2 linked regions of the Geobacter metallireducens GS-15 genome follow. The protein of the gene in region 1 binds, or shares a complex with, the protein of each later gene. Links are inferred from orthologs where the notes say so. Each region holds a gene or a part of one and is shown on either strand. Other genes may lie near its edges. The genes, in order: metK and groL.

Evidence for each region.
Region 2: the proteins of metK (region 1) and groL are in contact, whole or in part, in a cryo-EM structure (PDB 8P4O), measured with the Escherichia coli proteins. The link is inferred for Geobacter metallireducens GS-15 from one-to-one orthologs.

What each region holds. Positions count from the first base shown.
Region 1 is NC_007517.1:1,445,071-1,460,746, reverse strand. Bases 8,718-11,543 are described here. They hold metK (methionine adenosyltransferase), read right to left. Parts: upstream 10,803-11,543; coding sequence 9,633-10,802; downstream 8,718-9,632. Other genes in these bases: ptsP (phosphoenolpyruvate--protein phosphotransferase), read right to left, coding at 10,911-11,543; GMET_RS06500 (response regulator transcription factor), read left to right, coding at 8,821-9,543; GMET_RS06505 (sensor histidine kinase), read left to right, coding at 8,718-8,824. Outside these bases: GMET_RS06535 (sensor domain-containing diguanylate cyclase), read right to left, coding at 1-223; GMET_RS06530 (vitamin B12-dependent ribonucleotide reductase), read left to right, coding at 480-2,708; GMET_RS06525 (Smr/MutS family protein), read right to left, coding at 2,801-3,073; GMET_RS06520 (M3 family oligoendopeptidase), read left to right, coding at 3,203-4,984; ahcY (adenosylhomocysteinase), read right to left, coding at 5,062-6,492; GMET_RS06510 (NAD(P)H-dependent flavin oxidoreductase), read right to left, coding at 6,652-7,740; more of GMET_RS06505, read left to right, coding at 7,868-8,717; more of ptsP, read right to left, coding at 11,544-12,677; GMET_RS06485 (HPr family phosphocarrier protein), read right to left, coding at 12,658-12,924; GMET_RS06480 (PTS sugar transporter subunit IIA), read right to left, coding at 12,946-13,338; RNase adapter RapZ, read right to left, coding at 13,343-14,200; hprK (HPr(Ser) kinase/phosphatase), read right to left, coding at 14,204-15,163; hpf (ribosome hibernation-promoting factor, HPF/YfiA family), read right to left, coding at 15,246-15,676. UniProt on the Escherichia coli protein: Catalyzes the formation of S-adenosylmethionine (AdoMet) from methionine and ATP.
Region 2 is NC_007517.1:28,005-43,715, forward strand. What follows is about bases 6,203-9,063. They hold groL (chaperonin GroEL), read left to right. Parts: upstream 6,203-6,743; coding sequence 6,744-8,384; downstream 8,385-9,063. Other genes in these bases: GMET_RS00135 (hypothetical protein), read left to right, coding at 6,203-6,210; groES (co-chaperone GroES), read left to right, coding at 6,350-6,637; GMET_RS00150 (serine protein kinase PrkA), read left to right, coding at 8,665-9,063. Outside these bases: GMET_RS00105 (AAA family ATPase), read left to right, coding at 1-309; GMET_RS00110 (hypothetical protein), read left to right, coding at 313-2,277; GMET_RS00115 (Tll0287-like domain-containing protein), read left to right, coding at 2,341-3,567; aroF (3-deoxy-7-phosphoheptulonate synthase), read right to left, coding at 3,846-4,880; more of GMET_RS00135, read left to right, coding at 5,644-6,202; more of GMET_RS00150, read left to right, coding at 9,064-10,725; GMET_RS00155 (DUF444 family protein), read left to right, coding at 10,776-12,104; GMET_RS00160 (SpoVR family protein), read left to right, coding at 12,189-13,817; GMET_RS00165 (serine protein kinase PrkA), read left to right, coding at 13,831-15,711.

The sequences.
Region 1 (15,676 bases):
ACCCCTGGTGGGCGTGGAGAGTCAGTCCCCCCTGAACGGTGTCGTAGAGGACAATGCTTCCGGCGGAGGCGTCGGCAAAGCGCATCGCGCTGGTCAGTATCTCCAGGAGGACCTGATCAAGTTCGAGGGTGGAAACCACCATCCTCGCCACCTCAATCAACTCCCTGAGGGCGCTGACTTCCTCTTCGAGCAGCTCAATGGTGCATTTCAAGCTATGTTCCATGGTCTGTTCCGTCCGCCAGAAAAATGAAAAAAACTAACACAAAACCTCAGGGATGTAAATTGCCAGCACCCCACCTGCACACACAGCAAATCGGCCGATGGAGTAATGCCTTGTTGAATCAACCCGTTAGGTCATTTTTTTTTACCCCTTGACAGGCCATACATATTGTGGATATTCTTTTGCGGCACCACAACATATATGGCAAACAGCCTTTATACTGCATTATTCACCAAACACTGCGCAAGGAGAGGAAATTATGGCAGAAACGAAGACGACAGTGGATATCCCCGGCCTTTCGAAGAACGCCCGCACCGTGCTCGAGAAGCGATACCTCAAGCGAGACACTGACGGGAGAGTCCTCGAAACTCCCGCCGACATGTTCCGGCGCGTGGCCGAGGCCATTGCCGTTGCTGACCGTAATTTCGACAAGAAGGCCGACACCAAGGCCCTGGCCCAGAAGTTCTACGACCTGATGACCTCCTTCGAGTTCCTCCCCAACTCCCCCACCCTCATGAACGCGGGGCGCGAGCTGGGCCAGCTCTCCGCCTGCTTCGTCCTCCCTGTGGGGGACTCCATGGAGGAGATCTTCGACGCGGTCAAGTACACGGCCCTCATCCACAAGTCCGGCGGCGGCACCGGCTTTTCCTTCTCGCGGCTGCGTCCGGCCAACGACGTGGTCCGTTCCACCTCGGGCATCTCCAGCGGCCCCATCTCGTTCATGCGGGTCTTCGACGCCGCCACCGAAACCATCAAGCAGGGGGGAACCCGGCGCGGCGCCAACATGGGGATCCTCCGCGTGGATCATCCGGATATCATGGACTTCATCATGTGCAAGGATGACCAGAAGCACCTCAACAACTTCAACATCTCCGTGGGGCTCACCGAGGCCTTCATGGAGGCGGTGGAGAGGGACGCCGATTACGATCTGCGCAACCCCCGTGACGGGAAGCCCTGCGGGACCCTCAACGCCCGCAAGGTCTTCAGCCGCATCGTGAAGCAGGCCTGGAAAAACGGCGAGCCGGGAATCATCTTCCTGGACCGCCTCAACAAGGACAACCCGACTCCCCACATCGGCGAGATCGAGTCCACCAACCCCTGCGGCGAGCAGCCGCTCCTCCCCTACGAGTCATGCAACCTGGGCTCCATCAACCTGGGGAAGATGGTGAATAACGGCGACGTGGACTGGAAGCGCCTGCGGGAGGTCATCCGCCTGGGAGTCCACTTCCTGGACAACGTCATCGAGGTGAACAACTACCCCCTCCCCCAGATCAACGACATGACCCGCTCCAACCGCAAGATCGGCCTCGGCGTCATGGGGTGGGCAGACATGCTGATCCTCCTGGGGATCCCCTACAGCTCCCCGGAGGCCATCAGCCTCGGCGAGAAGGTGATGCGTTTCATTAACGACGAGGGGCACGCCTATTCCCGCGAACTGGCCGCCGTGCGGGGAGCGTTCCCGAACTTCGTGGGTTCCACCTTTGACCGGCCGGGAGAAGGCCCCATCCGCAACGCCACGGTGACCACCATCGCCCCCACCGGCACCATCTCCATCATTGCCAACGCATCCAGCGGTGTGGAACCCCTCTTCGCAGTCTCCTTCGTGCGCCAGGTCCTCGACAAGAACATCCTCGTGGAGGTAAACCCCATTTTCGAGGAGATTGCCCGGGATCAGGGCTTCTATTCCGAGGAGCTCATGCAGAAGATCGCCCAGCACGGCACCGTCCACGACCTGGCCGAGATTCCCGAGGATATCCGCAAGGTCTTCGTGACCGCCCACGACATCACCCCGGAAGACCACATCGAGATGCAGGCCGCCTTCCAGAAATACACCGACAACGCCGTCTCCAAGACGGTCAACTTCCCCAACGCCGCCACCATCGAAGAGGTGGAGAAAGTCTACCGCCTGGCCTACAAACTGGAGTGCAAGGGGGTCACCATCTACCGCGACGGCTCCCGGGACGAGCAGGTCCTCTCCACAGGCGCCAAGGAGGAAAAGGAGAAAGTTGTCCAGACGGAGGAGAAACGGGCCGTGAAGCGGGACCGTCCCAAGGCCCTCAAGGGATGGACCTACCAGATGCAGACCGGCTGCGGCCCACTCTATGTCACCGTCAACGAGGACAAGGCCGGGCTTTTCGAGCTCTTCACCACCATGGGGAAGGCGGGCGGGTGCGCCTCCTCCCAGTGCGAGGCCATCGGCCGCATGGTGTCCCTCGCCTGGCGCAGCGGCGTCCAGGCCCGGCAGGTGATCAAGCAGCTTCTCGGCATCTCCTGCCACCTCCCCGCGGGCTTCGGCGACAACAAGGTTCTTTCCTGCGCCGACGCCGTGGCCAGGGCGATCCAGGCCCACATGCAGGCTGCCGGCTACGATGTGGGGCTCGAAACCGCGGCTCCTGAACGGGGCGCCTGCCCCGAGTGCGGCGGCATCGTGGAGCACGAAGGCGGCTGCGCCGTCTGCCGGGTCTGCGGCTATTCCGAATGCGCCTGACCGGCAACAACTGACCATGAACGACGAAAGGCCCGCATCTTGCGGGCCTTTCTCATTGACAAAACGTTCAGTATGTTCCTGCCACCGTGCCGTCAGGGACGATCCCGCCACAATTCCACCAGCGTCGCGGCATCCTCTCCCGCAAGCCGGAACGAGGCCACAACGTCAAGCCGTTCCAGGATGGCGTGGACGGTCCGGCGCAGAGTTCCGGTACCCTTGCCGTGGATGATCCGCACCGAGTAGATCCCCCGCTCGCGGCAGGCCGCCAGGTAGTCGGGGACGAGATCCTTCACCTCGCCGGGCCGGAAAGTATGGAGATCGAGAGTCCCGTCGATGGGCAGTTCAATGGTCAGGTCTTCGATCATGGATGTATTATCCTCGGAAGCCCGAAGTATCTCCCCTTCCTTTCAAAAACGCTATTGATTTCTCCCTCCCCTGTGGTAATCCAGAATGGGAGTGCAACGCAACCGCCCATTTTCCCTGAAAGGATTGCCATGACTACCGACATCACCGCCATGCTCTGGGACACCGATCCCCTCTACCATGCACACGCACCGGAACTCGAAGCCGATCTCGCCTCAGGAGCCGCCGAGACGAAAGCATTCCGGGTAGCCTACCTGGGGAAGGTCGCCTCCCTCGATGCAGCCGGACTTCTGGAAGCTCTCCGGCGTTACGAGGCCCTCACGGAGCTTCTTGTGAAACCCCAGCTTTACGCCCATCTCCTCTTCGCTGCCGACGCCGGGAACGACGAGCACAAGAAGCTCTCCCAACGGACTGCCGAGTTCGGCAACCTCATGGGGCGTGAGCTCCTCTTCTTCGATCTGGAGATCATGGAGATCCCCGACGGGGGTTTCGCGGAGATTGTCGCGGACGGTGGCTTGGCCGGCTACCGCCACTACCTGGAGAGCGTGCGCAAATTCAAGCCCCACACCCTCACGGAGCGGGAGGAGCAGCTCCTGAAGCTGAAGAACCTCACGGGGGCCGAGGCCTTCACCCGGCTCTTTGACGAGCTGTCGGCATCCTTCCGCTACCGGATGGAACTGGACGGGGAAGAACGGGAATTCACCGGCGAGGAGCTCCTGGGGCTCCTCCATCATCCAGACGCAACAGTGCGGGAGCGGGCCTTCGCCATCTTCCTCAGGCGCCACGAGGAGGAGGGGATCGCCCTCGGTGCCATCTTCAACACCGTGGCTCTCGACCACGGCCAGGAATTGGAGCTCCGCAGCTACCGCCACCCCATGGAGCCCACCAACCTGGGGAACGAAATCCCCGAAGAAGTGGTGAATCGTCTCATGGATGTCTCTGAGGCCAACTACGGCCTGGCCCGGGACTATTTCCGCCTCAAGGCGCGGCTCCTGGGGCTTCCGAAGCTCAAAAATACTGATGTCTACGCCCCGGCTGGCGAAACGGACCGCCATTACACCTTCGAGGAGGCCCGGGACTTGGTCCTGGAGGCCTATGGTGCCTTCCAGCCCCGCTTCCGCGACATCTGCGCCGCCTTTTTCGCCGAGCGGCGTATTGACGTGCTGCCACGCCCCGGCAAGGGAGGAGGCGCGTTCTGCATGGGGATGACGCCGAGCCTCTCCCCGTATGTGCTCCTGAACTTCACCGGCAACCTGCGCGACGTGGCGACCCTGGCCCACGAACTGGGGCACGGGCTCCACTTCGTCCTGGCCCAGAAGCAGACCATGCTCAACTACCACGCACCGCTTCCTCTGGCGGAAACGGCGTCGGTCTTTGGCGAGATGCTCCTGACCCGGTTCCTTCTTGAACGGGAATCCGACCCGCAAGTGAAGATCGCCCTTCTCTGCGCCAAGATCGAGGATATCATCGCCACCACCTTCCGCCAGAACGTCCTCACCCGCTTCGAGGAACGGATGCACAAGGAGCGGAAGGAGGGGCTCCTGACCTCATCACGGCTCTGTGACCTCTGGTGGGAGGAGAACGGCAAGCTCTACGGCGACGCCGTGGAGATGATCGAGCCCTACCGCTGGGGGTGGAGCTACATCTCCCACTTCATCCATGCCCGCTTCTACTGCTACTCCTACACTTTCGCGGAGCTTCTGGTCCTTTCCCTCTACCGCAAATACCTGGAGGACGGCGAAACGTTCATCCCCACCTATGTGGGAATCCTGGAAAGCGGCGGCTCCCTGTCGCCGGCAGACACGGTGAAGCCCGCGGGAATCGACCTGGCCGATCCCCACTTCTGGCAGAAGGGGTATGATTTTCTGGCGGAGCTGATCGAAGAGTTGAAGGGATTGGTGGCGAAACAGTAAGTTCGCACGATGCATGCAAAAACAGAAAGGCCGCCGGGATTCATTCCCGACGGCCTTTCTTCTTACTTCGGCACCAATCAGTACCGGTAATGATCGGTCTTGTAGGGTCCCGCCTTCGGCACGCCGATGTAGGCGGCCTGCTCTTCGGTGAGCTCCGTGAGCATGGCGCCCAGGGTCTTCAGCTGGAGCCGGGCCACCTTCTCGTCCAGCTCTTTGGGAAGCATGTAAACACCGACCGGGTATTTGCCGGGATTGCAGAAGAGCTCCATCTGGGCCAAGGTCTGGTTGGCGAAGGAGGAGGACATGACGTAGGAGGGGTGCCCCGTGGCGCACCCCAGGTTCACGAGCCGCCCCTCTGCCAGGAGGATGATCCGCTTGCCGTCGGGGAAGATGATGTGGTCCACCTGGGGCTTGATGTTCTCCCACTGGTATTGCTTGAGGGCCGCAACCTCGATCTCGTTGTCGAAGTGGCCGATGTTGCAGACAATGGCGTTGTGCTTCATGGCCTTCATGTGGTCATGGGTGATGACATTGATGTTGCCGGTGGTGGTAACGAAGATGTCGGCCTTGTCGGCGGCCCACTCCATGGTGACCACCTTGTACCCTTCCATGGCGGCCTGGAGGGCGCAGATGGGGTCGATCTCGGTGACCCATACCTGGGCCTGGAGCCCGCGCATGGCCTGGGCGCACCCCTTGCCAACCTCGCCGTAGCCGCAGATGACGGCCACCTTGCCGGCCACCATCACGTCGGTGGCCCGCTTGATGCCGTCCACCAGGGATTCGCGGCAACCGTAGATGTTGTCGAACTTGGACTTGGTGACCGAGTCATTGACGTTGATTGCCGGGAACTTGAGGCGTCCTTTCTCGTGCATCTGGTAGAGCCGGTGCACGCCAGTGGTGGTCTCTTCCGTCACCCCCTTGATGGCTGCGGCGGTCTTCGAGTACCACTCCGGTTTTTCGGCAAGGCGCTTCTTGATGGCGGCGAAGAGGAACTGCTCTTCTTCACAGGTGGGATTGGCCACAACCGACGGATCCTTCTCGGCGTCGCTCCCCAGGTGCAGGAGCAGCGTGGCGTCGCCGCCGTCGTCCAGGATCATGTTGGGAGTGCCGCCGTCGTGCCACTCGAAGATCCGGTGAGTGAACTCCCAGTACTCCTCCAGGGATTCCCCCTTGTAGGCGAAGACCGGGATGCCGGCTGCGGCAATGGCGGCAGCGGCGTGGTCCTGGGTGGAAAAGATGTTGCACGATGCCCAGCGCACCTCGGCGCCCAGCGCCGTCAGGGTCTCGATGAGCATGGCGGTCTGGATGGTCATGTGGAGCGAACCGGCAATGCGGGCACCCTTCAGGGGCTGGCTGGCGGCGTACTCCTCGCGGATGGCCATGAGGCCCGGCATCTCGGTTTCGGCAATGACCATCTCCTTGCGCCCCCAGGCGGCAAGGGAGAGATCCCTCACGTGGCAGTCAGTGAACGCGGCAGTCGTCGCGGTCGGTGTGCTGGTTGTCGACATCGTATCCTCCGTTGGTTATGGTTATTTGGTATCACAGCAACAGGCAAAGAAATTTTATAACATCTATGGCACTGCAGGGTCAAAGTCGAATTCCCGCTCCAACAAAAAAAAGGGGCACCTGCTGGTACCCCTTTTCCTCTGTGCGTCAAAGAAAACGACTTATGCGGCCTTTTCTGCCTGACCGGCCTCCTCGGCGAAGAGCTCGTCGAAGATTTCCTGAACGGTGGTGATGCGGTCGGCCTTCCAGGCGTTGGTACCGCAGAAGACGAGCCCCGACTCCACATCTCCCTGCTGGGCCCGGTCGAGGGCACTTACGATGCAAAACCGCTCGCCGCTTTCCTTGTAGGAGCATTTCTTCAGGCAAGCATTGCTGCAGGAAGTTGCGTTTGTCTCATCATAAAGAGTTATATTCTCCTGATTGCTGAGGATGGCTCGCCCCGGAAGCCCCGCCGGGCTCATGATGAGGCCGATATCCTCCTTGCGGCAATCGAGGTACATCTGCTTGTAGGCGTCTTCGGCATCGCACTCAACCGTCGGCACGAAGCGGCTCGCCATCTGAACACCGTCGGCCCCTTCGGCAATGGCGTGGAGGACGTCGGCACGGTCCCAAATACCCCCTGCGGCGATAATCGGTATCTCTTTACCGTATTCGGAGCGGAAGAATTCCTTTATGGACCGGATGGTGCCGTACTGGTCATAGTCACCGGTACCGATGTTTTCCAGCTTTTCACCCAGGTGACCGCCGGCGGTGTCGGGGTCTTCCACAACAACCGCATCGGGAAGACGGCCGTATCCTTTATCCCACTTTTTGGCGATGAGCTGGGCAGCACGAAGCGAGGACACGATCGGTACGATGGCCACATCAGGGGCGTGGGCGGTAAGGCCGGGAAGCGTCATGGGCAGACCCGCTCCGCAGACTATCACCTTGGCGCCACCCTCGATGGAAGCCTGGACGAGCTCTTCATAATCGGCGAGCGCCACCATGATGTTAACGCCGATTACCCCGTCGGGAGCAACTTCGTAAGCCTTGCGCAGCTCCTGTCGAAGCGCCTCTGGATTGGACTGGAGGTAATTAGAACCGGTGTAGAGGCCGCTGTTGAGAGTAATGCCGGCAGTGGCCACGAGCCCCACGCCGCCGCACCTGGCCACGTGCCCCGCAAGCCTCCACCCTGAGATGCGAACCCCCATCCCTCCCTGGATGAGCGGATACCTTGCCTCATGCTTGCCGATCTTCAGCGGTCCCATCAAATTCCTCCCTTACCGGTGTGTTTTACCTCGGCAACCATAGCAGAATCGTAACCACTCCATGTGTAATACTTTTGTAAAACGAAATCCTCCCTTGCAAACGAGACAGGGGGGTGCTACACAAAACACCATGAAGTGGCTGAAGAGACTCGTAAATCCCCTCATGGCCCTGATCGGCATCCAGGTTGTCTGGGGGCTCCTGGTTTTTTTCTGGATCACCTGGTTCGTGGGTCGCCACAAGGAGTTCCGGGAACTGGCCGAACGCTACCGCCCCGAACTCCTGGGCCGCGGCTTCGACTGGGCGGTGCTCGTGGAGGGGATCGTACTCCTCGTCATCATCCTGGTGGGGGTCTACGTCATCTTCATCTACTGGCGCCGCCAGTCGAACCTGAACCTGGAACAGAAGGACTTCATCTCCCAGGCGACCCACGAGCTCAAGTCGCCCTTGGCCTCCATCAAGCTCCACCTTGAGACGATCCGTCTCCGCAAGCCTCCTCCCGAGAAGCTGGAACGGTTCCTCGATACCATGCTCGTGGATATCGACCGGCTCGACAACCTCACCAGCAATATCCTGATGGTCGCCAAGCTTGAACAGCGGCGCCGTGCCTCCCAGTACCCGGTGGTGGATTTTTCCGCCCTGGTGACCCGGTACATGGACCAGCAACGCCACGTTCTCCCCGAGGGAGGGAACGTGATCCTCGACATTGAAAAAGGGATTTCGGCGGCCATCGATGTGGAGGGGATGGAAACGGTTCTGCGGAACCTGTTCGAGAACGCGATCCTGTACAGCATCGGTGCCCCGGAGATCCGCGTAACGCTGAAACGGGATGGGAACCGCTGCACCCTCTCCTTCCAGGACAACGGCAAAGGGATAGACCGGAAAGACCTCAAGAATGTCTTCCGAAAGTTCTACCGCATCCGCAGCAGTGGCGAGGCCATCCGGGGGACCGGCCTCGGTCTCTGGATCGTCAAGTCAGTGGTAAAGGAGCACGGCGGAACCGTAACCGCCACGAGCGCGGGTATCGGAGAGGGGACTAGCTTCATCATCAGCCTCCCCCTCCCCCGCCGTAAGAGGGGCTCCCCATGACCGAAGAAAAACCCCACATCCTCCTGGTTGAAGACGAGATGCACCTGGCCCGGGGGATATGTTTCAACCTCGAAATGGAAGGATACCGGGTAAGTCACGTGGAGAGCGGCGAAGAGGCCCTGGAGCGCCTTGCCTACGACCGCTTCGCCCTCATCATTCTCGATGTCATGCTCCCGGGGATGGACGGATTCGCGGTCTGCGAACGGATCCGCACCATGGACAGCCGCGTGCCGGTGCTGATCCTGACCGCCCGTTCCGATGAGGGGGCACGGGTCACGGGGCTCCAAAGCGGCGCCGACGACTACCTCACCAAGCCTTTCAGCCTGAACGAGTTTCTCTTAAGGGTCGGCGGGATGCTGCGGCGCTCCTCCTGGTACCGGCCGGAACCGGTGGAGGAAGCCTACCGGTTCGGCGACAACGAAGTATTCCTCCTCTCCTATCACGCCCGGACCGCCCAGGGCGAAATCGATCTGACGGAACTGGAGGTAAAGATGCTCTCCCTTTTCTTCCAGCGGGAGGGAGAGGCGATCAGCCGCCGGGAGATCCTGGAAAACGTCTGGGGATACACCTCCGACACCGAAACCCGGACCCTCGACAACTTCATCGTACGGCTCCGGAAATACTTCGAGCCGAACCCGGCCAGACCGATCTACTTTCACACCGTTCGGGGACTGGGCTACCGCTTTAGCAGGAAAGGGAGCGAGATAGTGAGATCGTGAAGGAGTAGGATACAAAAGGAGAAAAGGCCGGGTGACGCAAAGTCATCCGGCCTTTTTACTATCTCGCTACTTACTATCTTACTATCTCGCTAGATTCCCGCCTTCTGGCGGATCATATACACCTTGTCGGTCCGCTCCCAGGTGAACTCGGGCAGCTCACGGCCAAAGTGACCGTAAGCGGCGGTCTTGCGATAAATGGGGCGGAGAAGGTCCAGCTGCTCGATGATGGCGCGCGGCCGCAGGTCGAAGACCTCGCGGACGATCTCGGCAATCCGCTTGGAGGAGATCTTGCCGGTGCCGGCGGTATCGACCATGACCGAAACCGGCTCGGCAACGCCGATGGCGTAGGCTACCTGAACCTCGCACTTCTCGCACAGGCCGGCGGCTACCAGGTTCTTGGCAACGTAACGCCCCATGTAGGCGGCAGAGCGGTCCACTTTCGAGGGGTCCTTGCCGGAGAAGGCGCCGCCGCCATGGGCACCATGGCCGCCGTAGCTGTCGACGATGATCTTGCGCCCGGTCAGGCCGCAGTCACCCATGGGACCGCCGACGACAAAGCGGCCGGTGGGGTTGATGAGCATGCGGGTCCGTTCGTCCATGAGGTGGGCCGGGATGATCTTCTTCACGACCTCCTCGATGATCCCTTCCTTGATGGCTTCGTAGGAAACCTCCGGCGTATGCTGGGATGAGATGACGACCGTATCGACGCGCACCGGCTTGTCGTCCACATATTCGACGGAGACTTGGGACTTGGAGTCGGGACGAAGGAAGTCCAGCACACCGTTCTTGCGCACCTCGGCCAGCTTCTGGGTCAGCTTGTGGGCATAGGTGATGGACATCGGCATGAGTTCGGGGGTTTCGGTGCAGGCATAGCCGAACATGAGCCCCTGGTCGCCGGCCCCCTGCTCCTTGAACATCCCCTCGCCCTCCGTGACCCCCTGGGAGATGTCAGGGGACTGTTTGTCAATGGAAACGAGCACCGCGCAGGTTTCCCAGTCGAACCCCATGGCCGAGTCGTTGTAGCCGATCTCCCGGATGGTCTCGCGGACAACCTTCGGATAGTCCACCACGGCACTCGTGGTGATCTCGCCGGCAATAACCGCCATACCGGTAGTTACCAGGGTTTCGCAGGCAACGCGGGCCCTGGGATCCTGTGCAAGAATCGCATCAAGAATGGAATCCGACACCTGATCCGCGACCTTGTCGGGATGTCCCTCGGAAACCGATTCGGAGGTAAAAATATAGTCCTTCATCTCCATCGCTGATCGTTCCTCCTCGCTGGTGAAAATGGCCTGCTCAATGATTTGCAAAGGTGTGAATTGTATAAGCTGGCAGCAACGGATGTCAAGGAAGAAAACGGGAAGAAATCAGTCGAAACTCTCGGAAAACCGTGCGGAAATCTCGCTGTTCAGGAAGGCCTCCACTTCGGCGGCGGTGGAAAAAGTGAAGGCCCGGGAGACGAGCAACTGGGCGTCAGCCTTGACGGCCCGGCGCAGGACTTTCTTGACTCGCGGAATCGACACGCCGGTCATGGACAGTTCATCAAACCCCAAACCGAGGAGTATGGGAAGATAGCGTGACTCGCCCGCCACCTCGCCACACATGCAGGCGCGGATTCCGGCGGCATGGGCCGCATCGACCACCGTCCGGAGAGATCGGAGAACAGCGGGGTGCATCGGTTGATAGAGGTGCGCCAGGTGCTCATTGGTTCGGTCGATGGCCAACGAGTACTGGATGAGGTCATTGGTGCCGACGCTGAAGAAATCCACCTCCCGGGCAAGAATGTCGGCAACGAGCACAGCCGACGGAATCTCGATCATGATGCCAACATCAATGGCGTTGTCGAAGGGAACTCCTTCAGCACGGAGCTCATTTTTCGCTTCCTCCAGAATCGCCTTGGCGGCGCGCACTTCCTCTACCCCCGAAATCATCGGGAAGAATATCCGGACTTTTCCCCGTACGCTGGCGCGCAGAATTGCCCGCAACTGGGTCTTGAAGACCTCGGGTTTACGGAGAGACAGACGAATGGCGCGCAGTCCCAGGGCCGGGTTCATCTCGTCTTCCAGATGGAGGTCGGTGGCGAGTTTATCGCCCCCCACGTCGAGGGTGCGAATGGTTATCGGCAGAGGTGCCATTGCTTCGACGATTGCGGAGTAGGCCAAGTATTGCTCTTCTTCGTCGGGAAGTCCCTGGCGGTTCATGTAAAGCATCTCGGTCCGGTAAAGACCGATCCCCTCACCTCCGTGACCCTTGAGCGTTGGGATCTCCTCGGCAAACTCAATGTTACCCATGAGTGAAATCCGATGGCCGTCTATGGTCTCGGCAGGGAGATCCCGCAGTTTAAGAAATTCCTGCTCCAGATAGTCGTAACGTTGCTTGCGCCGCAGGTAATCGCGAAAGGTATCCTGGTCGGGATTGACGACCACCGTCCCGTCAGTGCCATCGATGATTATCGGCAGTCCGTCGATGTCTTCGCCGGTAATCGTTTCAAGACCTACGACTGCAGGAATTTCCAGTGCCCTGGCCAGTATGGCGGTGTGTGATGTTCGTCCCCCCAGATCAGTTATGAAGCCGATAACGTTGTTCTTGTCGATCTGGAGAATGTCGGTTGGAGAGAGGTCGTGGGCGACGATGACGATCTTGCCACCGTCAATGGAGCCGATGCACTCCTGTCGTTTTCCCACCATGGCGCGCATGATACGCTCGACGACGGTTTCTACATCACCGGCCCGTTCGCGCAGATACTCATCTTCAATGGCGGAAAAGAATTCTTTGAACTTTAGGAGGTTACGCTTGAGGGCAGCTTCGGCATTGATCTTCTCGCCGGCAATCAGATCAAGGGTGCCACGGGTCAGCATCCCATCTTCAAGGATCAGAAGGTGGCTATCGACAACATAGAGGTGTTCCGGACCGCGGCTTGACGCCAGATGCTCCTTGACAGCAAGGAGCTCTTCCCGGGCATCCTGAAGCGCTGCGAGGAAGCGGGCGCACTCCAGTTCCACCTCTTCATCGCCGATGGAAACCTCGGTGACCGCCACGCGACTGCGGTCGGTCAAGCGTGCCGTGCCGATGGCGATGCCGGCCGAGGCTTCTATTCCGCGAAAAATCCTCGTTTCATTCCTCGCCGAATCCATTGGTTATAAGCTCTCCGAGGGCGGCCATTGCTTCCGCCTCGTCCTCCCCCTCAATTTTCACCCTGATAAGTGTTCCCTTGGCCGCGGCCAGCATCATGATCCCCATGATGCTCTTGCCGTTCACCTCGATCCCCTCTCGCACAATCTTTATGTCAGAGCGAAAACGGCTTGCCGTCTTGACAAAAAGGGCCGAGGCCCGTGCGTGGAGACCGAGTTTGTTGATGATGGTGAATTCCTGGTCGAGCATTTCAGTCCCTGTAGTTCCCGGTTATTTCAGATAATCTCCGGCCACGGCGATACTCTCGCGGCCGCACTCCTTGAGGGACGTGGCCAGTTCGGCAACAGCTATCCGGTCCCGCTCGGCAGCAAACTTGATGACCATCGGCAGATTCACGCCGGTCAACACCTCGATGCGGTCGGCCTCGAGGAAGGAAAGACTCATATTCGACGGCGTCCCGCCAAACATGTCCGTCATGATAAGCGCACCGTCCACGGAAACACGTTTCACGGCCTCTGCAATGCGCTCCATGATCGCATCAGCCTGATCTCCCGGCCGGATTCCGATGGTTTCGGCGGACTCAATGGGTCCTACGATCATCTCGGCCCCCCTGAGGAGTTCCTCAGCAAGGCCGGCATGGGTAACGAGCACCAATCCAATCATCTTTTCATCCCTTTTCCATATCCCTGTGGCTCACCTTCACCGCAATGCCTGCGCGGTCGAAGAATCGGCGGAGCTCTTCGACAAGAGCGACGGAACGGTGTCTGCCGCCGGTGCAGCCGATGGAGATTGTAAGATACGATTTTCCTTCCCGCTGATAGGCGGGAAGAAGATATTCGAGAAGCCCCTCGAACCGGGCAAGAAACTGGGTAGTCTCGGGTTTTTCAAGAACGAAGTTCCGGACGCCGGGGTCCAGCCCCGACAAGGGTTTGAGCTCCGGCACAAAATGCGGGTTGGATAGGAAACGGACATCCATAACCAGATCTGACTCCAGGGGAATCCCGTACCGGTAGCCGAACGACTGGAGATGGATCGTCATCCTCCGGGCACCGGCCTCTCCCTTCACCCGTGCCAGCACCATCTCTTTGAGCTGATGGACGTTCAGCTCCGACGTGTCGATGACGAGGGTGGCAAGGCGTCGGAGCCCTGACAATTGCTCGCGTTCGTAACGAATGCCCTCGGGGACCGAGCCGCTCTCCAGGGCGGGATGGCGCCGGCGGGTCTCGGAGAAGCGCCGGATCAGAACTTCGTCGGTTGCATCGAAAAAGATGATCTCAATGGTGTGTCCGGCATCATCAATCTCCTGGAAGATCTTCTCGAAGCCCTTGAGAAAATCCCTCCCCCGGATGTCCATGACCAAAGCCACCCCCGGCACCGTCTCCTGGGCTTTGTTGACCAGGTCGATGATCGTCGGAAAGAGCTGAACCGGAAGATTGTCGATGCAGAAAAACCCCTCATCCTCCAGAACGCGAACCGCCGTCGACTTGCCCGAACCGGACAGACCGGAGATTACCAGAACGCGCATCGGCTACTCCACCTCATCCCCAAGAGGACGGTTTTCCATCCGAGCCAGGAGCTTCTCCTGGAACTCCCGGGCCGAGTGGTAACCCATTCCCTTGAGGAGATGGTTGCGGGCGGCCACCTCGATGATGGAGGTAAGGTTGCGTCCGGGTCTGACGGGAATCTTGATGTAGGGGAGCTCCAGATCGAGAATGGTATATACTTCGTCGTCAAGGCCGAGACGGTCATATTCTTGCTGAGGGTCCCACTCAACCAGCTCGATCACCATCTCAATGATCTTTTTTTCACGGATAGAGGAGACGCCGAAAAGGTTCTTGATGTTGAGGACGCCAAGTCCCCTGATTTCGATGTGATACTGAATTGCCTCAGCAGCCTGTCCAACAAGGGCTGCCGGCATCTTCTTCTTCACGAACACCACGTCGTCTGCCACGAGGCGGTGACCACGTATGACCAAGTCAAGAGCGCACTCACTCTTGCCGATGCCGCTTTTCCCCAGCAGCAGAACGCCCACGCCGAGAACGTCCACGAGCACACCATGGATATGGGTCGTGGGGAGAAGCCGCTCCTCAAGAAACTTTGTAATGAGCGAGATAAAAGTTGACGACTGAAGTGGCGTCACCAGCAGGGGGATTGCTTCGCGTTCGGCCGCATCCTTGAGGAACTGGGGCGGATCAAGCCCCTTGGTGACGATGATGCAGGAAATAGGGTATTCGCAGAACTTGTCGACGAAAATCGTAGCAAGTTCCTCGTGGAGCTGGCGCAAGTAGGATATTTCGGTATTCCCGAGCACCTGTACCCGGTCCGGATGGAGGTGGTCGGTGTACCCGGTGAGGGCCAGGCCCGGCTTCTGAATGCGAGAGCTGAACACACGATGGCCGACCCCTCCCCTTCCCGCAACGAGGGAGAGGTCGAGACCGTACTCCGTGTCATTGAGGAGGTCTTCGATTGAGAGGCTGATGGTGTTCAACTGCTGATCTCCCTCCACGCCGCAAGGCAAAGGGAAGGGCGCCGCGCACGCGAATCAAATCAGCGGCGCGGCGCATCCTTCTTTATTTGCGCGACGGCTCTATGAGACCGTAGTTTCCGTCCTTGCGACGGTAGACGACATTGATGACTTCGGTGGTGGAATCGGTGAAAACGAGGAAGTCCTTGTGGAGGAGATCCATCTGCATAACCGCCTCCTCGACGGACATCGGCTTGATGGTTATGGTCTTGCTGCGGACAATAACCGGCTCTTGCTGCTGGTCGATACTCTCGGCAGTAAGGATGGTCTTCTGCACTTCGAGGGCTCGATTGTCGACGGCCGGCTTGTGGTTCTTAAGGCGCTCCTTATACCGCCGGAGCTGGCGCTCGATCTTGTCCACGACAGCGTCAATGGCAGCGTACATGTCGTTAGTTTCTTCGGCGGCCTTGATGGTGACTCCCTTTGCGGTCAGGGTCACCTCGGCCATGTGGCGGATTTTCTCCACGGTGAGGAAGA
Region 2 (15,711 bases), 1.4 Mb from region 1 along the record:
TTCGAGGTCCCCGAGTACATCCACTCCCGGCTCCAGCCCCAGATCTTCATCGACTTCCCCGAGGCCGACGAGGAACTCATGATCCTCAAGGAGAACCTCCCCTTCGCCCCGACCCGGATCCTCAAGTACGTGGTGGATTTCCTCCAGCGGGCCCATGCCGCCGACGAGCTCTACTCGGTCCGCGACGGCATCAACATCGCCCGCTACGCCCTCAAGATGATGGCCGCCACCGAACGGGACGCCGCCGAGCTCCTCCCCCTTGCCGTGGAGCGGGTGCTGGGGGACGAGGCGCTGCGGTATCTGGCGTAAGCCATGCCCCACCGCCTCCACCTGGAACAGTTCGGCCCGGTTCACGCCCTCCCCGTCCTCCACTACCGGATGGAGTTCGCCTGGCTCGTGCGCGAGGCGGTGCACCGGGTGAAGCCCGACTGCATCGCCCTGGAGCTGCCGCCGACCCTGGAAGCACCCTTCCGGCGCGCCGTGGCACGGCTGCCGGAGGTGTCGGTGCTCCGCTACGGCACCAAGGTGAAGAAAGGGCACGAGGAAACGGTCTACCTCCTCGTGGAGCCGGCGGACCCCCTGGTGGAGGGGGCACGGCTCGGCCGGGAACTGGGGATCCCCGTGGCACTGGTGGACGTGGATACCGATTCCTATCCCCTCCACCACGAAGCGCTTCCCGACCCCTACGCCATCCACCGGCTTGGCCTCACCCCCTACTACGAGGAGTACCGGAAGGGGTGCGCGACGCTCTCCCACGGTCCCGAGGACCGGCGGCGGGAGCAGGGGATGGCCTTCCGGCTCCAGGAGCTTTCCCGAGAGCACGGCCTCATCCTTTTCATCTGCGGGATGTTCCATCTGGAGCGGGTGAAGGAGGAATTCGGCCGCCCCCAGGCCGCGCCCCTGGAACGGGTCCGGCGCGAGAACGTGGCCCTCTTCAATCTCCACCCCGATTCCTGCCGAGAGATCCTCGGGGAGTTTCCTTTCCTCTCGGCAGTGTACGAGCTGCGCCGGGACACTTTGCCACCGGAGCCTGTAGACGGCAGTGCCACGCTGCGCAAACGGTATAGCGTATTGGAACTGATCGAGGGGGGGAAGCGGGAAATCCCCGAGGAGGAGCTCCTGCGCCACGCCGTGGAGCGGAGCGCCCGCCACACGGGGCGGGAGGGGGAGTTTCCGGACCGGCAGCGGATCATATACCATCTTTTCAAAGAGGCGGCCCGCCACTACCGGCAGGAGACCGGCGAGCCGCTCCACCTCTGGCAGAAGCGGGCCTTCTTCCGCTTTACCCGCAACTACGCCTTGACCGGCGGCATGCTCCTCCCCGATCTCTTCCAGCTCCTAGCCGCGGCCCGCGGCTGCATCGACGACAACTTCGCCTACGCCTTCTGGCGCCTGGCCACCCACTACCCCTGGCAGCGGACCGACGCCGACCTCCCTACCCTCGCCATCTCTCCCGAGGAAATCTGGGGGGGCGCCCGCCGGATCCGCTTCCGTCCCCGGCAGCAGCGGCAGAAGGGGCTGTCGCACCTGGGGTTCCTGAAGCGGAAGAAGGAGAAGCGCCCCGGCGAATGGCTGGAGGGGTTCGACAATCCCGCCATCTGCTCCTACCCGCCGGAGGACGTGGTGATCGAGGATTATGGCCGGTTCCTGAAGAAAAAGGGGGCCATGCAACTCTCCGAGGAGCTCTCCCGCACCGAGCCGTTCACGGCGTCGCTTCTGGACGGGATCGACATGCGGGAGACCCTGCGCAATCTGGCCGACGGCCGGATCTACGTGCGGGAGAACCAGCGGGCCACGGGGGGCGTCGGCGGGGTGGTGGTGATCTTTGACGAGGACCGGGACAACCGCAGGTTCCCCTACCGGATGACCTGGCTCGGGGAGCACGATCAGGAATCGGACATGGCCTTTTACGCCACCTCCCCGGCCGACAACATCGTGGGCCCCGGCATCTGCCGCTGTGAGTACGGCGGCTTCCTCCTCTCCTACCCTCCCCGGCGCATGATGGACGTCTGGCACGACCCGGACTACGCCTTTGCCCGCTCGAAAGCCGAGGTGCTCCTCCTGGCGGCCCTGGACTACTCCCCCGAGAAGCACGTGGTCTACGCGGCGCCCCGTCCCCCCCGGAGCATGTTCCGCCAGCTGGCGGCCCGCATGGGGAAGAAGATCGTCTACATCCCCCTCGGCTCCCTGTCGCCGGTGAAGCTCAAGGGGCTGCGGGTCCTCCACATCCTCCATGGCCACGACAAGCGGGAGATCGCGAAGAACTATGTCTGGTGACCCTCCTTGTCGAGGGCGGCCGGACGGGTATACTTGAAGCAATGTTAATGGCCGGAGGCACGCATGTCCTGGTTTGCCAACCTGAAGATCAGCACGAAGTTCAACATCATCCTGTCGCTCCTTCTGGTGTTCGTCTTCCTGGCGGCGGCCTTCTTCGTCTACCATCGGGAAAGGGCGCTCATCGACCGAATCGCCGTGGACAACGCCCGGAGCATTGCCCGGCAGATCATCGAGACCCGTGACTACATCTCCAGCGTGGTAAAGGGGGAGCCCAACGAGAACTACAACCTGGTTCCCCAGGTGGTGGCCACCAACGTGGCCAAGCGGCTGACCAGGGGGAGCGACTACTATGTGCGGCAGGTTTCGCTCCGGTACCGCAACCCCGACAATCGCCCCGATCCGTACGAGGAAGAGATGCTCAAGCTCTTCGCGGCAAAGAAGAGCACGGAAACCTACCGCATCGTCCGGACCGACAAGGAGCAGAGCTTTCGCTACATGCTCTCGATGGTGGCGGAGAAGAGCTGCCTCGAATGCCACGGCCGCTACGAGGATGCGCCACCCTTTGTCCGGGCCCGCTTCCCCAAGGGGCACTTCTCCTACAACTACCAGGTCGGCGAGGTGATCGGCGCCGTGTCGGTCTCGATCCCCCTGGCCGACCTCTATCGCGAGGCCGGGACCGACTTCAGACTCGATCTGGCCACCCGGGGGCTCACCTTCTGTCTCATCATTTTCGTGATGGGATTCCTTGTCCGGCGCGCCATCATTGACCCGCTCCGGCAGGTTTCCGCCTCCATCACCCATGTCGCTGCCACCGGCAGTTTCGGCGACCGGATTCCCCAGCGCTCCCGGGACGAGATCGGCGAACTCGTGGCCGCCTTCAACGGCATGATGGAGGAGTTGGACCTCAAGACCCGCCAACGGCTAGAGTCCGAGGACCGCTACCGCAATGTCCTGGAGATGGCCCAGTCGGCCATTGTCACCTTCCTGGCCGACGGCAAACTCATCATCACCAATCGTCGCGCTGAGGACCTCTTCGGGCTGCCCAAAGGTGAACTCCTCGGGGCATCGATCTACACCTTCCTGGCCGACGGCGACGGGGTGCGGGAGGGGATCTCGGCATACCTGCGCGACGGGACGGGGGGATTGGTTGGTGAGACGACTTCCCGGAAAATACGGGACATCAGGGGGAGGATAACCGAGGTTGAGATGGCCCTCTCCGTTTCACGGTCGGACCATAATCCCCTCTTTACGGCAATCCTGAGGGAGCACAACCAACACTCGGTCTACTGAAAAAGTTTCGGCACAAAAAGAGGGGGAACGCTTGATGCGCTCCCCCTCTATTGATAATCCCTCCACCATGCCGTTGGCTTGTAAGGGCCTCACAGCGAGTTCCTTACAGGTGGCAGGCTCTGTACCGCTTCAGGCAAATCCCACATGATGGGGCAGCACACCACGGTAGAAAGAACCCCCGTCTTACGTAAATGTTCCGCTGGGGCATATCAGCCTGACGCGCATGGCAGAGAGAATTCTAATATTTGTAGCTAGTTTAGCCTCCTCTCCCGGATAAATCAAGGGGCTTTTTCTCCACCGTCGTCGACCCCGAGGAATGCGTTCAGGCGCCTGATTTCCTCCATGAGCAGATCAAAGCCGTGGAAGGTCAGGGATTGGGGACCGTCGGAGAGGGCCTTGTCCGGCTCCGGATGGACTTCAATCAGGACGCCGTGGGCTCCGGCCACCAGTGCCGCCTTGGCCATGGGGGCCACGAGGCTCCGCTTTCCCGTGGCGTGGGAAGGGTCCACCATGACCGGCAGGTGGGACATCTCCCGGATGAGGGGAACCACCGCCAGGTCCAGGGTGTTGCGGGTGGCGGTCTCAAAGGTCCTGATCCCCCGCTCGCAGAGGATCACGTGGGGGTTTCCCTCGGCCAGGATGTATTCGGCGGCGGCCAGGAATTCTTCGATGGTTGCGCTCATGCCCCGCTTGAGCAGGACCGGCTTCTGGATGCGGCCAAGCTCCTTGAGGAGTTCGAAATTCTGCATGTTGCGGGCACCCACCTGGAGGAGGTCGGCGTATTCCGCCACGAGCCCCACCGTGTCGGGACTCATGACTTCGGTGACGATGGGAAGTCCTGTTGCCTCCCGGGCCTTGGCCAGGAGCTTCAGGCCCTCTTCCCGCATTCCCTGGAAGGTATGGGGGCCGGTGCGGGGCTTGAACGCCCCTCCACGGAGAAGATCCGCCCCAGCCTTCTTGACGGCCCGGGCGGTCTTCAGGATCTGCTCCTCCCCTTCCACCGCGCAGGGGCCGGCCACCACCACCGGCCGTTTCCCCTCGCCGATGGAGATGCCACAGACCTTCACGATGGTGTTGCGGGGATGGAAGTCGCGGGAGACGAGCTTGTAGGGCTTGGAGACGTGGATCACTTCCTGGACGCCGGGGAGGTCCCTGATGGTGGTGTCATCCACGTACCCTTTGTTGCCGAGGACCCCGATGGCGGTCCGCTCGCTCCCCGGAATCGGCGCCGCCGTAAGCCCCATGGTTTCCACCGCCTTCACAACTGCCTCGATCTGTTTCGGACCAGCCTTGTGGATCATGACGATCAGCACGCGCCCCTCCTTTTCCAAGATTGCAGTCGTCTCATCGGAGCAACGATACCAGAGGGGGACACGGGGGTCAACGGTGCCTTGCTTTTTCGCCGGCAATGGGTAGAATGGATTCCCCGGCCGCAATGACCGGGCCACGACGTGACGGAGCATCGGGAGGACCCATGAAGCTCAAGGAAGCGCAGATCGCCCGGCTCGCGGAGCAGGTGCTGGAACGGCTCATCACCGCGGGGCTCATAAACCTCAAGGCCGAGCGGGGGGTCGTCCTCGACCGGATTAAAAAAGCCGTTGCCTCCGATGCCAAGGGGGAAGAGGATCTGGAGCGGGAGGCCGAGCGCCTCCTGGAGCAGACCCTGCGCTCCATGGGGGGGGGCGTCGGCATCGACCGGCACAAGATGCTGAAGATGATCAAGGAGCGGCTGGCCAAGGAGAAGGGGATCGTCATCTGACCCTGGCCCGCCGGCACGGAGCACGAAACCATGAGCATTTCCGAAGACCGCATATCCCATCTGGCCCATCGGATCCAGGACCGGCTCTGGAAGGACGACCTGGCCGATTTCCCTGATGAGCGGCGCTCGCTGCAGTGCATCAAGGAGGCGATCTCCTCCTTCTTCGCGGTGACCGGCGAGGTGGATGCCGCCGTCCGGAAGAAGCTTGCCTCCTACGCCCAGGCCAAGGTGCCGGGGAGCCGGGAGTACGAGGTCCTCTACCAGAAATTCTACCAGGAAGAGATGGCGAAGCGGAAATGGTGAGCTTTTGCTGCAGATTGACGCGCGCGCTTGTCTTTACGGCGCTTCTCGCCATCGTCTTCATGGTGCTGGCCGGCTGCGGGCCAAAAACCCAGATCAGCGTCTCCCCCTCCTTCCGCCCCGCCTCCGATGTGGAAACCGCCTATGTGGTCCCCTTTGGCGGCGCCCTGGTACCCGAGGAGTTCTCCGCCACGGTCTTCAACGATTTTGTGGACCAGCTCAACGGCCGCCGGCGCGAGACCGGGATCCGCTCCTTCGCCATCCTCAAGGACGAGGTGAGTGCGGTGGATCCCGGCTGGCTCGCCCGCCAGTACTACATCTCCGGCGACATCTGGAGTTATGTGGAGGACTCGGGGTGCTGTTCCACCAATATCCGGGTCAAGGCCCGCGTTTACGTCCATGAGCCCGGGAGGAGCATCCCGTCGGTGGAGATCTTCGTTCCCATGGAGAGCTTCTTCGACCATGACCGCTCCACCATCGACCGGGAGCGGGGCCGCCTTGCCCGGGATCTTGCCCGGGACCTCTCCCAGAAGGTACTTGCCGCCATGGCGCCGCTACGTCCCCCCGTGTCTTCTTCCCCCTGAAATTTTTTTTGCAAATGACCTTGATTTTTGCCCGGGGGGTGACTATAGTTACTTCGCGTTAGCACTCAGCTGTATCGAGTGCTAATTTTTTTCGATGAAATCACGTGAGCATACTCATGAAAGAAAGGAGAAGCTGCAGATGAAACTCAGACCGTTGCAGGACCGCATCCTCGTGAAGAGAATCGAGGAGGAGCAAGTTACCGCCGGAGGGATCTTCATCCCCGACACCGCCAAGGAGAAGCCCCAGCGCGGCGAGATCGTGGCCGTCGGCAATGGCAAGAAGACCGAAGACGGCAAGGTGATCCCCATCGACCTGAAGGTGGGCGACAAGGTGCTCTTCGGCAAGTACGCCGGCACCGACATCAAGGTCGAGGGCGAAGACTTCCTGATTATGAGGGAAGACGACATCCTCGGCGTCATCGAATAGAGTGGCCGGCTTCGCCGAAGGTCCATCCGGAGCCTTTGGCCGTGCCATGAAACAGCATAGATAACAACATACGAAGACGAAGATTAAATAGGGAGGAACGAGTAACATGGCAAAGATTATCAAGTTCGATCAGGAAGGGCGCAACGCCATCCTGAAAGGTGTCAATACTCTTGCTGACGCGGTCAAGGTGACCCTCGGCCCCAAGGGACGCAACGTCATCATCGAGAAGTCGTTCGGCTCCCCGCTCATCACCAAGGACGGCGTCACCGTTGCCAAGGAAATTGAGCTGGAGGACAAGTTCGAGAACATGGGCGCCCAGCTGGTGAAGGAAGTCGCCTCCAAGACCTCCGACGTTGCCGGCGACGGCACCACCACCGCCACGGTTCTCGCCCAGGCCATCTACCGCCAGGGCTCCAAGCTGGTGGCCGCCGGCCACAACCCCATGGAGATCAAGCGCGGCATCGACAGCGCCGTTGAGACCATCGTGGCCGAGCTCCAGAAGATATCCAAGCCGATCAAGGACCACAAGGAGATCGCCCAGGTCGGCACCATCTCCGCCAACAACGACAAGACCATCGGCGGCATCATCGCCGAGGCCATGGAGAAGGTCGGCAAGGAAGGGGTCATCACCGTCGAGGAGGCCAAGGCCATGGAAACCAGCCTTGAGACCGTCGAGGGGATGCAGTTCGACCGCGGCTACCTCTCCCCCTACTTCGTAACCGATCCGGAGCGCATGGAAGCTTCCCTCGAGAACGCCAACATCCTGATCCACGACAAGAAGATCTCCAACATGAAGGACCTGCTCCCGATCCTTGAGCAGACCGCCAAGAGCGGCCGTCCGCTGCTGATCATCGCCGAGGACATCGAGGGCGAGGCTCTGGCCACCCTGGTTGTCAACAAGCTGCGCGGCGTCCTCAACATCTGCGCCGTGAAGGCTCCGGGCTTCGGCGACCGCCGCAAGGCCATGCTGGAAGACATCGCCGTTCTCACCGGCGGCAAGGTGATTTCCGAAGAGCTCGGCTTCAAGCTCGAGAACGCCACCTTCGACATGCTCGGCACTGCCAAGCGGGTCACCATCGACAAGGACAACACCACCATTATTGACGGCGACGGTTCTGAAGCCGATATCCAGGGCCGCGTGAAGCAGATTCGTGCCCAGATCGAAGAAACCAGCAGCGACTATGACCGCGAGAAGCTCCAGGAGCGCCTGGCCAAGCTCGTGGGCGGCGTTGCCGTCATCAAGGTCGGTGCCGCCACCGAAACCGAGATGAAAGAGAAGAAGGCACGGGTCGAGGACGCCCTCCACGCCACCCGCGCAGCCGTTGACGAAGGGATCGTCCCCGGCGGCGGCGTTGCCTATATCCGTTCCCTCGGCGCCCTTGAAGGTATCAGCCTCCCGGCAGAGCAGCAGTTTGGCGTTACCCTCATCAAGCGCGCCCTTGAGGAGCCGATTCGCCAGATCGCCCAGAACGCCGGCGTTGACGGCTCCATCGTCGTCGATAAGGTGAAGAACGGCAAAGACGCCTTTGGCTTCAACGCTGCCGATGACGAGTACGTGGACATGATCGCGGCCGGCATCATCGACCCGACCAAGGTTTCCCGTTCGGCCCTGCAGAATGCCGCTTCCGTGGCCGGCCTCATGCTGACCACCGAGGCCATGATTGCCGACAAGCCGAAGGAAGAGGCTGCCATGCCGGCAATGCCCGGCGGCATGGGCGGAATGGGTGGCATGGGCGGCATGATGTAAATCATTCCGGCTCATTCCGGTTGAACATGAAAAGGGGAAGGACTTCGGTCTTTCCCCTTTTTCTGTTTCCGGCCTTTTGCCATCCCGTTTCTATAGAGTGGTTAAAACATAACGCTCTGGAATGGCAGCATATATCATCGAGAAAAAAATGCTGTGCCGGCCTTGGCTGCCCGAAAAAATGTGTATACTTAATTGGCGCCAAGGGTTGCCCCGCGACCCGCACTTTTCGGGCTGGTGAAGACGCTCTTCGCCTGCCCGCGTTCCGAGGGGGGAGAAAACGATGAACGGTACCGGCACCGTGACGCTTCGCGATCACATCGCTGCGGTCAAGGAGGGGAAACTCCGCTTCGAGAATGCCTTCCAGGGGGTGACTCGGATGATCCTGGAGCAGGGGGTCGACAAGGTTGTGGTCAACGGCCGCACCACCTACGATTTCCGGATCTTCCGCACCGGCCGCAAGCACCCCGTCGGCATGTACGACGAGATAAACAGCTTCGTCTCCTTCGTGAAGGACGCGGCCGAGGGGGGCTCCTCCAAGGAGATGGCTTTCGTCCTGGTGGGAGAGCCGGGCAACGGCAAGACCTTCTTCGTGGAGTATGTCTGCGGCCGCTACCGGGAGTTCCTGTCGAAGCCCGAGAACCGGCGACATTCCTTCCGTTACACGGGGATGGCGCAGCTGGGGAGCTACGGGAAGATCGACATTATCGAGTCCCAGACCTACGAGGATCCCATGGTGCTCGCCATGAACCTCTTCGAGTCACGGGACGAGGCCACGGAGTTCCTGGCCCGGGAGTTCGGCTTCACCGACAAGGAGCTGCAGCGCCTGGCCGACAACTACCGTCCCCTGGGGGCCTGCTCCAGCTACATCCTCAACGACATTCGCACCTTCACCGGCGGCAACATCGAAGAGATGCTGAAGTTCATCGAGGTGATTCCGGTCCCCCTAACCGAGACCCTCGGAACCGTCACCGGCAAATACGCGGCCAAGGACAAGATCACCTCCAGCGCCGTGGACCTTCTGGGTGAGGAGTCGATCCAGCGGCTTCTCCACATCACCGACATCAACAACCCCTACCGCTTCGATCTCCGCCGCGGCGCCCTGGCTCGGGTGGCCGGCGGCGGCATCCACTTCTCCGACGAGATCTACAAGAACAAGAAGGATCTGGTGCAGGTCTACCTGGGGGTCATCCAGAACCGGGTCATCGAGATCGACGGCTACCGCTGGCCCATCGACACCCTCATCATCGCCACCAGCAACAACGCCGAGTTCAACCGGTACCTCTCCGAGAAGGAAGAGGCTCCCATTATCGACCGCTGCCGCATCTGCTACGTCTCCCACAACACCAACTACCGGATGCAGGAGCAGCTCACCACCTACGCCATCGGCGGCGAGACCAAGACCACCCTGAACCGGGAGGAGCTCCACCAGGACCCGAACCTGAACTACGCCGCCTGCGTGGGGGTGGTGCTCACGCGGCTTCCCCGCTCCGAGAAGCTCACCCCCATCGAGGCCATGAAGTTGGCCGCCGGCGAGATCGCCGGGGAGAAGAGCCTCAAGACCCTGGCCGAGGTGGTGGACATCCTCAGCCAGGAGCAGGACGTCACCAAGCGCTTTGGCCAGAAGGGGCTCGGCCAGCGGAACCTGGGGCGGGCCGTGCAACTCCTCGTGGAGAGCTCGGAAACCAACGAGGGGCGCTGCATGGTGGCCTACGACGTGTTCAAGTCCCTGGAGCGGATCGTTCTCGATTATGTCCCCGACCAGAACGACCGGGCCAAGTATCTGGAGGACCTGAAGATAGCCAAGGGGCTCTACCGCGAGCGGATCATGACTGAGATGTTCAACGCCTACATGGACGAGCCTTACGCCGTCAAGAAGGACGTCATGAACTACGTGAACATGATCATCGGCATCGACGCGGAGAGTCTCGGCCCCGACCGGATGTGGAAGTACAAGGATCCCCAGACCGGCGAGCTGAAGGCCCTGAAGATCGATGAGCGCTACGTGAAGAACGTGGAGGACCGGCTTGGCCTCAAGACCGACGAGCAGCGGGAGAGCTTCCGCACCTCCATTCGCAAGATCTACGGCCAGAAGATATCGGTGGATTCCACCTACGACTTCATGGACAACCTGGAGTTGGTGAAGGCGGTGACCGATGTGCGGCTCAAGAGCGACATCGCCGGTGCCGGGAGCCTCATCGGCGCCCTGGCCAACCGGACCAACGAGGAGAACCAGAAGCTCTACGACCGGATGGTTGACACCATGCTGAAGAAGCTGGGCTACTGCCGGACCTGCGCCCAGAAGACCATAGAGTACTTCTGCACGCAGGAAGACGAGATCTAGATAGAAACGCGGCTTTTCCGCAATCTCTGCGTTGATCTTCATAATTGCTTGTGCGGCGTAGCGCTGCTACGCCTCCGCGCAATCATTCGATCGCCTTGACCTTGCGAACAATCCACGTTTCTATACGGTCTGAAACCAACATGAAAAACGAAGACTCCAAAATCTTTAAAATATGGGACATCTCCTCCCTTGCCCCCGGGCCTGAAGGGTCCTACACCACCCGGATTCGCTCCCTGGATGAACTTCTGGAGCGGGACCGGCTCCGGGAAGAGGACGGCTTTCCGCGCAAGATCCGGATCGGCAAGCTCATCAAGCCGGGTAAGGGGAAACAGGAGAAGTTCGTGGTGGTTCCCACCACGGTGGAAGAGAAGTTCATGCACGACCGGGCCCCCACTCCTCCCGAAGAGGAGGAACCCATGGGGGGGACCGGCGACGAGGCGGAAGGGGATATCCTTGGCGAGCAGCCGGTCCGCCCCGAGCAGGGGGCGGGAAGCGGCACCGCGGGGCACGGTGGCGGCGAGGGGCATGAACTGGAGTCATCGGCCTACGACCTGGGGCGGATTCTGACGGAGCGGTTCAATCTGCCGAACCTGAAGGAAAAGGGGAAGAAGAGCTCCCTCTCCCACTACACCTACGACCTCACCGACCGCAACCGGGGCTTCGGCCAGATCCTCGAAAAGAAGCAGACCCTCAAGCGGGTCATCGAGACCAACATCGCCCTGGGGAACATCGATGATGTGACCAACATCGACACGACCCGCCTCCTCATCGACCCCCGGGACCGAATCTTCCGGATCCTCTCCCGGGAACTGGAGTACGAGTCCCAGGCCCTCGTCTTCTTCGTCCGCGACTATTCCGGATCCATGGAGGGGAAGGCGTCGGAGGTGATCTGCTCCCAGCACGTGCTCATCTACAGCTGGCTCCTCTACCAGTTCGCCAGGCAGGTGGAGACCCGCTTCGTCCTCCATGACAACGACGCCCGGGAGGTCCCCGACTTCTACACCTACTACAACCTCCGGGTTGCCGGGGGAACGAGGGTGGCGGCGGCCTACAAGATGGTGAACGACATCGTGGAGCAGGAGAGCCTTGCCAAGGATTACAACATCTACGTCTTCCACGGCACCGACGGCGACGACTGGGACACCAACGGCGAGGAGACCATTCCCGAACTGCGGCGGATGCTCACCTACACCAACCGGGTGGGGATCACCATCGCCGAGCATAACGCCTACGGCTCCCGCGGGGCCACCGAGGTGGAGCGGTACCTGAAGGGGTCGGGGCTCCTGGATGAAAAGCCGGAGTTTTTGCGCATGGATGTGATGGGAGAGGATGCCGACGAGACGCGGATTATCGATGGGATAAAACGTTTGATTTCTTAGGTGTCATAGGGTAGGGGCGCTGCTTGCCGCGCCCGTCACCGGATGCAAGGGCGCAGCAAGCGGCGCCCCTCCATAGACCTGAATATGGAACTCATCGATCAACATACCAAGAGCATCATGGAAGGGTGCAAGGAGCGCGCTCGCGACGCCGGCTTGCGCTTCTCCGACGAGACCCTGGAGTACATCGTCACCAACCGGGACATGCTGGAGCTTCACCCGAAGGTGATGATCCCGACCCTCTACGACTACTGGGTCCATGACGTGGAACTGCTCAGGGAAAAGGGAAAGTACGAACTCTACCCCAGCAACCCCTACGAGACGGTCATCAACACCCGCCCTCCCATCTCCTTTTACAACGACAACAATCCCGACTGGCTGAACGTGATGATCTTCTACCACGTCCTGGCCCACATCGACTTCTTCCAGAACAACCTCTACTTCCGCCATACCTGGGAATACGACCTGACCGGGAAGGCCCTGGCCGACAAGCGGCTCATCGCGCGGTTGCGCTCCGAGCACGGCCGGTGGGTCGACTACGTCATCGAGTTCGCCCGCGCCATTGACAATCTGGTGGGGTACTTTGACGGGCTCTCCCACCTCTTCCGGCAGGACCGCCCCCCCTTTTCCAAGCGGCTTGACTACTACTTCGACGTCTTCCTCCAGGAGGTCAAGGGGGTGAAGACCGCCGAGTACGTGAAGGAGATCGAGCGCTACAACCGCTGCAGGCGGGAAGTGGGTGAGCTGTGCGAGGAGAGCTTCTTTGCCGACGTGGTGGCGAAGAATCCGGAGTTCGAGGCGTTCTATCTCAAGGGAACCCGGGAGAAGAAGGAGGAGCGGCTCGATCTTCTCCAGTTCCTCATGGAGCATTCGGAGTTCCTGAACCAGGACGAAAACCTGTGGATGAAGTCGGTGCTGGAGGTGATCCGCTCCACATCGGTCTACTTCCAGCCCCAGATCCGGACCAAGATCATGAACGAGGGGTGGGCCAGCTACTGGCACGAGACCCTCTTTCTCACCGACGACCGGATCAAGGGGCACGAGGTGGACTTCGCACGGGTCCACTCGGGGGTCACCTGCCTCCACCGGGTGGGGCTCAATCCCTATGCCATCGGAATGCGGCTCTTCCAGCAGATCGAGGAGGGGGGCGATCAGGGGCGGCTCTCCCTGGAGTACCAGCGGCTTGCCGACAGCCATGCCCGGAAGGAGTTCGACCGGGCCACCGGCACGGGGCGCGACGTTATCTTCGCGGTGCGGGAAAACCTCTGCGACTTCACCTTCATCAACACCTACGTGGACCAGGACTTCGTCAACCGCCACAACCTCTTCGTGGTGGGGAAGCGCCTGAATGCGGAGCGGACGGCGTGGCAGTACTACGTCAAGAGCCGTAAGGCCGAGGAATACCGGGGCATGCTCCTGGAATCCCTCTACCATCCACCCCGCATTGAGGTGGACCGGGCAAAAGGGGGGGGGAAGACCCTCTACCTCAACCATCTCTTCGAGGGGAAACCGCTGATCCCGGACTTTATCGCCAACACCATGCTGGGGATAGAATTCCTCTGGGGGGGACCGGTGAAGCTGGAGACCAGCGAAGTGGCGTCGGCTCCTCCCCGGGAAGCGGGCGCGCCCCGCGGCGAAGGGGAAGCGCCGAAGATCCACTGGCGTCGGCACGTCTACACCATGGAAAACCGGACACTTTCCAAGACTCTCGTGTGAGCGGAACAGACCCATGGACACCATAAGCAGGGCATTACATCACATGGACCGGAGCGCGAACGAATGGGAGCACCTAGCCCCCATTCCCTTCGAGGAGTTCCTGAAGATTCTCGTGGCCAATCCCACGCGGGTCATCCGCAACGTTTTCCAGGTCTTCCATGACATGGTCATGAGCCACATCGACATCGGCGCCGACGAGTATCCCGACGACCCCGAATCGATCCATTTCATCCCCTATGACTGCCGTCGCCTCTTCGTGGAGGGGACCGACCATCCCTTCTTCGCCGACCGCCTCTTCGCCAACCGGTTCGTGGGGCTTGTGGAGGCCCTGAAACGGGGTTCCCTCCAGAACAAGATCTATGTTTTCGAGGGGCCGCCAGGAAGCGGCAAGAGCACCTTCCTCAACAACCTGCTCCTGAAGTTCGAGAACTACGTCAATACCGACGCGGGAATACGCTACGAGGCGGTCTGGCGTTTGGACCGCCAGGCATTCGGGGGGTTCACCCGGCACGAGACAGCAGTTTTTCTCGACAAGCTTTCCAAGCTCCTGGAGGAGCACGACTTCAGTCAGGATGAGCTCCTGGCGGCGGAGCACGCCCTCCATCCGGGGGATGACTACGTGGAGATCCCCTGCCCCTCCCACGACAATCCCCTCCTCGTGATCCCGAAGCAGCTCAGGCGCCAGTTCTTCGACGACCTGTTCAAGAACGACGAGATGAAGTGGCGTCTCTTCACCGAGAAGGAGTACGAGTGGCTCTTCCGCGACACCCCCTGCACCATCTGCAGCTCCCTCTACCAGGCGCTCCTGGCCCGGCTGAAAAGCCCGGCGGCGGTCCTCGGCATGCTCCACGCCCGCCCCTACCGTTTCAACCGGCGCCTCGGCGAGGGGGTCAGCGTCTTCAACCCCGGCGACAAGCCGATGCGCAACAGCGTCTTCACCAACGAGATGCTCCAGAGCCGGATCAACGCCATTCTCAAGGACAGCAACCTGGTGAAGTACCTCTTCTCCGAGTATGCCAAGACCAACAACGGCATTTACTCCCTCATGGACATCAAAGGGCACAACACCGACCGGCTCATCGAGCTCCACAACATCGTGAGTGAAGGGGTACACAAGGTGGACGACCTGGAGGAGAACGTCGACTCCCTGTTCCTGGCCCTCATGAACCCCGAGGACAAGAGCAACATCGAGGGGTATCAGTCGTTCCTGGACCGGATCGAGTACATCAAGATACCCTACGTGCTGGACCTCAACACCGAGGTGGAGATCTACCGTAACACCTTCGGCAAGCACATCGACCACAGCTTCCTGCCCCGGGTCCTCCACAACTTCGCCCGGATCATCATCGCGTCGCGCATGGACGAACGCTCCTTCGCCATGCACGAGTGGATCCCCGAGCCCCACCGCTACAGCACCTTCTGCGATTTCAACCTCCAGCTTCTCAAGATGGAGATCTATACCGGGTTCATCCCCCCCTGGCTTTCGGAGGAGGACCGCAAGCGCCTCACTGCCAAGCGGCGGCGCCAGATCATCTCCGAGGGGGAGAACGAGGGGCACAGGGGCTTTTCGGGGCGCGACGCCCTGAAGATCTTCGGCGAGTTCTATTCCACCTTTGCCCGCAAGGACAAGCTGATCACCATGACCATCCTCATCGCCTTCTTCACCAAGGTCCACCCGGAGCTGGGGAAGCAGCTCCCCAACGGCTTCCTCGACGCCCTCAGGGGACTCTACAATTTCACCATTCTCCAGGAGGTGAAGGAATCTCTCTACTACTACAACGAGGAGCAGATCTCCCGGGACGTTCAGAACTACCTCTTTGCCATCAACTTCGAGCCCGAGGTGGACGAAACCTGTACCTGGACCAGGGACAAGCTCCACATCAGCGAGTCATTC